2 regions of the Sporomusa sp. 246TCP1 genome follow, and region 1 is predicted to be linked to the other one. Evidence: riboswitches for the same ligand, from Rfam matches in the RefSeq annotation. Region 1 holds a riboswitch; the other holds the start of a gene.
What was found. A riboswitch is a leader RNA that binds a small molecule or an ion and turns the genes downstream of it on or off. The one in region 1 is predicted to bind cyclic di-GMP.

Region 1 (3,130 bases):
TCCTACATTTGACATTACTCATCACTCCATTCTTATCATTTTATTTATGCACTCAAGATACCAACTTTTTGTTATATTGAAAACTTATTAACCGCACCTTGCAGCTCATCAGCCGTTTCCACCAATGCCTGACTAGCCTTTTTTATTTCCTCTACAGAGGCAACTTGTTCTTGGGTGGCGGCTGAAACCTGCAGAGTCTGATTGGCGTTGCTTCGACTCATACTGTCAATAGCCTTGATTGCGGTCTCGATTTTTGGGCTACTCGCTGCCATGTGCTCTATCGCGGCGGAAATACCCTGCATTTGCTCAGACACCTGATTGGTCATGGAAATAATTTTATTAAACGTCTGCCCAGCCTCACTTACTATATCAGTTCCTAATTTCACCTCGGCGTTACCTTTGCTCATAGCTACAACCGCTTTATCGGTATCTGTCTGTATTTCACCAATAATGTGAGCAATTTGCTTAGTTGCACTTTCTGACTGTTCGGCTAGTTTTCGTACTTCATCGGCCACTACAGCGAAGCCGCGTCCCTGTTCACCAGCACGTGCCGCTTCTATCGCCGCATTTAATGCCAATAAGTTAGTTTGATTTGCAATACCGGATATAGTGCCAATGATTTTACCAATTTCCGTAGAACGTTCAGCCAATTTCGTCACCACTTCGGCCGAGGTTGCGACGCTGGTTTCAATGTTGCGCATTTGAACAACGGCATTTTCAATTGAGCTTCCACCGTTTGCAGCCAACTGTGCGGCTCCTTCTGATACCGATGCAACAGTAGCGGAGTCAGAAACAATTTGTTGAATGTCCGCAACAATCTGCGTGACAAACCCGGTAGTCTCATTGGCTAAATCGACCTGCTTTTCTGCACTATCGGCAATCGCATCAATTGCGCTTGTCACTTGTTCAGCTGTAGCAGCTGATTGTTCTGCACCGGCAGTTAATTGTTGGGAAGCGGCAGAAACAACTTCAGCAGAAGTAGTAACATGCCTAAGCAAGTCTTTGAGCCCGCTAGCCATTGCGTTGAAATTTTGCGCCAATTTGCCAATTTCGTCATTTCCTGTGTTAGTAATATTTACATTCAGATTCCCGTTTTTTATGGTTTCTGTCGCAGTTACCAATTGCGTGATGGGCTTAGTTAGCCGGTTAGAAAAAACAATACTAATGAAAATGACCACAGCCATCGTAATCGCCAGAACAATCAGATTGCTGATCAGCATCTCTTTAGTAACGGCATTATATTCTTCATAATCTTTTTCCATACAAATAGTCCAATGTGTTTGTGGATCATAACTATAACTTACAAGTTTGCGAACACCATTTTCTCCCGCTATTTCTTCCGTACCGCTTTGCCCCGTAATCGCTTTCTGGACAAAGGGAATACGACTCATATCTTTGGCCTCGGCTGATATGTTGTCATTCGGATGAACAATAATGTGCCCCTCCTGATCCAGTATGTACGCTGTGATACCATTGACTGATCTTTTCGTAACAAAGTCTTTAAAAGCATCGAGGTTCATTGCTGCCTGTAATACACCGGCAATGGTTCCGTTATCTGAACGTACAGGTGTAGCGAGTATCACGATAGGCTTGCCGGTTGTTGTGCTTACAAGCCATTTTGAGGCAACTTCTTCCTTACCGTTCATAGCTTCTTTATAAAACTCCCGCTCGGATACTTTCCCCAGCTTAATGTCATCACCTCTTACGACTTGGACCCCTTTAGCATCAGAAAGTGCCATCCCGATATCGGTATATACTTTTTGAACGTCTGCAAGCTCTTGTTTAGCAGCCTGTAGATCGAAATTTTTTACGGGAGCGGTATGGGAAACCGCTTTAATAATCTCCATATGCTTGTTGATATAAGACTGTGTCTCGGTTTTGAAAACTTCAGCTTTACCAGCATTAACCGCATAATAATCGGCCTCCAGCGGCTTGATAAATAGAAAATGAGAAATAAATATCGATACGAGTAAAGGAATTCCGCTAATGAACATGAGTAGTATAATGATCTTTTTTTTCATTGCTGTATTGCCTCCTATGGAAATGTGATAATAAAATAGACTCTTCCATATCAATTGCTATAGTTAGAGCAGCTATTCACTTATACGTAGAGTAGGGCTGATTCTCAATCGCCCTATTGCCACTGAGAATCTCTTGGGAATAAATATTAAAAACCCAGTCAAATGCCAGGGTTTCAATACCTATTTTAGGGCAACTTGGCAGTCATAGACCGATAATCCTTAGACCCATAGCTTTGCGTCCTTACTTTTCAATAAGTTTGCCAAATATTTTTTTAAATATCTTTGACAGGCGGACTTGTCTCGCATTCGCCTTGAAAAGCCCAGCATGCAGCCTTGGGAATCTCCATAGTCCTTGTTAACGTACAGCGGACCGCCCGGGTGACTGAGCAACATTTCTAAAATACTCCTATTCCAGCAGTACATCATTAACTCAGCGCTAACTTTCAAAGACATAGATCACCCTCACTTTCATTTTACCAATTGATTACAATTTGAGTTTAGCATAGTACAGGGAAAAGTATTTTAAGAGTATGTAAAAATATCGTTAAGTTATGTGAAACGGCATCCATGGCCGAATTTGCATCAGTATTTAATACATTAAATGTTTTGGTTGTCCGGGCAGTGAAAAAGGCACTCTTTTGAATGATAGATTCCACTATTACTTTTCTTTCTTGCAATCCTTGGCATTTTCTCCCTCCGCTATCCTTTTTCTCCAGTTTAGCATAAAAAAAGGAAGCAATAGAACCATCCCTGAACTTCTGGGCTGGTCATAGCGATAGTCTTAAGTGCTGCTGCAGGTGGTGCAGCAGCACTTAAGACTATCGCCAACAAAACTAAAATAAGCATGAATTTTCTTGTTACTTGTAACAACATCTTGTACATTTTCTCCTATAGAATCTCAGGAATGGTTATCCTGATTCGCTTTCTAACGAGAGCTATTAGACAAAAATAATACAAATTCTCACATGTTGGAGAGCAACCCAAAACCAAAAATTACTTTGCCCCCGCATTAGTTAGGACACTAATCATTTCCTTATTATTTTCTTGTTTAGCAAGAGAAAGGGCTGTAGCATTATTTTTTGCTTTTTTATTGACATCCGCCCCCTGTG
Region 2 (3,130 bases), 1.1 Mb from region 1:
TTAAGTGCCGTAATCTCCTGCATAGCCCTTTTATAGTCTTCTTGTACTACCTTTAACATATCGAGGCTTTGTTTATCCTGGATTTTATTTCGCATTGCCTGGACGTTATCTGTACTCACTGTACAGCGAATTTTAACCCAGAACTTAAATGCTTCATCGCCAACAATATCACGCTTCTTATCGAGCACGGTAGTCTCAATTAAGCCTGATGCAAAAGTTCTTATCTCATCCTTAGTTAATTGCATATTTTTAACTTCAGAAAAACTCTCAAGATATGTACCTGCCTGCTCAATAGCAGTACGCTTTGCTTCGACTACAGCTCTTTCTTGAGCAACAGAAGGAGTTTCACCATCACCCATAATATAAGTACCTTCTGCAATGATTTCTTTAACTTCAGCAAAAGAAGGTGAAGGGAGTAATATAACTGTTAATAGTAATAGGCTAGCAAGTAATCGACAAAAATAATTTTCAATAAACATGTAACCACACTCCGTTATTTGTATATCTTACTTTTATACCACAAAATTCCTTTATTTCCTCTTAAGTATAAGAGTAATTTATATAGGAATAAACCAATCTATAGGTAATAGTATATTAAATATTTTTTAGTGACAACATTACTGCTGAATTACAATTATATAACAGATAAAGATCAACTGCTATGCAATATATAACTGAATAGTAGGAATAATAATGAGCCGATTAGGATGAAGGTAATCCACCTTGACTGGCCTTTTATATTTAGAAAAACCGTCAAAATTTTTTAAAAACACGAATTCTTTCACAAATTTTACAAAAAATCCAATGCATAGAAGGAATTAAAAGAAAAATGTAAAATATAAAAAATATTGTATGAATTTTGTTTTGATTATTATTGGTTACTTGTTTAATAGAGAATATTATATGGGCAAACTTATCCGAAAGGTAAGGACGCAAAGCCATGGGTCTAAAGATTTTTATCTATGATTGCCAGGTTGCTAATTTGACTATTAGTACTGGCAGTTTTTTTGTTTATCAGTGCTATAGTAAGGTAGATGTTCAGAATGTATTGTGATGATTTGTAAATAAGGCTACCCTTGTGAGCTATAGGTGCAAATCATCTTCAATATTACTACCTCAAGCCTGGGGGAAATATAGTGGAAAATGTAGCTTTTCTTATAATTGAAAAGGGTACTCCGTATGAAGTTGGTACGATTTTGCCGTTACAAATCAATAAGAATTTGATAGGTAGAATGACTGCTTCTTTTGTACCCGAAATAAGTTTTACTAATCTTTTAATTTCCCGCAGCCACTGTGTTATTGAGTTTCGTAATGGCGGATGGATGTTGTCTGAGCTTGGCAGTCGCCATGGAACACTGATTAACTATGAAAGAGTTGAGGCCTCGAATGAAGTGAGTCTACATGATGGGGATAGGATTAGTCTTGCTGGGGACGTTGCTATTTTCCGGTTTGTTCTTCCACAGATGTCTGAAAATACAATTGACCCGTCCATTGGACAACTTCAGTCTGAGAAGGAGCGCGAAACCCTATTAGATAGTTCTTTTCTTGTTAATTTGGATAAAATGCAATTAGTAATCAATGGACAAGAGGTATATCTATCTGTTAAAGAATGGGAGTTATTTGCTTTGCTTTATCAGAATCGTGATAAAGTGATTTCTCATGATACCATCATGAATGAAGTATGGAAAGAGCGTGCTTTAGAAAACAGCGTATTAGATGTTAGTACTGAAGAAGTTAATATTCTAATTTTTCGCCTGAGGAAAAAATTGGGAACCTATAGTTCGATTTTAAAAACAATTCGAGGTCGGGGATGTATTCTCGAATTGCCTAAATAAGTCGATCTATTTTTTTTTTATTAAACTGTAATTTGTTTGTAATATAACTGGATAGAAGGCTCAAGTATACTAGATATATATATAAGTTTACAGATGAGTAACTAAGAAGATTAGTTAAAGAAATGATAAGAACTGACTTTAGTATGTTATTAAGTACTGAAATATGGGGATGGTTACATGAGCCTACATTATATTACATCAGAGCCAAAATTTTTTTCTCATGTTGGGGGGAGAAAAGAGCAAGAAGATTACTGTGGTTATTTAGTTTCCCAGAGTAGGGATTTTGGCTGTTGGGTTATTGCAGATGGTTTGGGAGGTCATGAAGGTGGTGCGATTGCTTCAGAGTTGGCGGTTACCAATGTGATCAGGGCTTTTGATAAAAATCCGGAGGTTTCAAAAAAAGCATTACAATGGTATATCGAACAAGCTCAAAATGCCATTCTTATGGAACAAGCAAGAAATCCAAGACTTTTTTGTATGCGTACAACAATTACTGTATTACTCCTAACTTCTAATATGGCAGTATGGGGCCATGTTGGTGATTCACGGCTATATCATTTCAAGAATTGTTGTGTTGCTTCTTGTACTAAAGATCATAGTGTTTCACAGGTATTGGTAGATGCAGGTAAAATAAAGTATCAAGATATACGCTTTGATTCCAATCGTAATAAACTGACTAAATGTTTGGGTAGTAAAGAGTACTTTAATCCAGAAATAATAGAATACTCAGATATTGGAAGCAATGAATGTTTTTTTCTATGTACTGATGGCTTCTGGGAGCATGTATTTGAATCTGAAATGGAGGCAGACCTAATGGCGGCTGATACACCGAATCAATGGTTGGAAAGCATGGAAAATCGCTTGAAAATTAGAGCAACCGGAGCGTATGACAACTATACGGCAATGGCCGTTTTTTTAGAAGTAGAGAATTCACAACAAGGTCAGTGCTTGGGGGAAGGAAAAAATGTATGCTTTAGTCGTTAACGCCGGTCCAGGGCGAGGTAAGAGGCTAATTCTTAAGGGAAAAGTTGATTTTACTGTCGGTAAAAATGATACTTGTGATTTAATTATTGATAATGCTATGGTTGCAGAGTTTCATGCTCGCATTTCAATTTTACCAGGGGGAAAAGTCCGGCTAGAGACTTGCAATCGAAATAGCCCTTCTATTGTCAATAACAGACAGGTTAATGAGGCTGTCCTGCTCGAACCTGGAGACACCATTAAAATCTGTGACAGCATTATTAATTTGTACAATATTGGTGGCGAGGAAAAGCCACTAGCGAAATCGGTGCCTT

Region 2: linked by a shared signal. The riboswitch ahead of AC1ECB_RS25240 (FHA domain-containing protein) and the one ahead of AC1ECB_RS02115 (methyl-accepting chemotaxis protein) in region 1 are both predicted to bind cyclic di-GMP.

The regions. Positions count from the first base shown of each region.
Region 1 is NZ_CM170492.1:434,176-437,305, reverse strand. It holds gene AC1ECB_RS02120 (RraA family protein) at 1-15, opposite strand, end outside; gene AC1ECB_RS02115 (methyl-accepting chemotaxis protein) at 72-2,021, opposite strand; cyclic di-GMP riboswitch class I at 2,208-2,293, opposite strand; gene AC1ECB_RS02110 (ankyrin repeat domain-containing protein) at 3,015-3,130, opposite strand, start outside.
Region 2 is NZ_CM170492.1:5,348,980-5,352,109, forward strand. It holds gene AC1ECB_RS25235 (tetratricopeptide repeat protein) at 1-479, opposite strand, end outside; cyclic di-GMP riboswitch class I at 897-982, shown strand; gene AC1ECB_RS25240 (FHA domain-containing protein) at 1,137-1,835, shown strand; gene AC1ECB_RS25245 (PP2C family protein-serine/threonine phosphatase) at 2,013-2,819, shown strand; gene AC1ECB_RS25250 (FHA domain-containing protein) at 2,800-3,130, shown strand, end outside.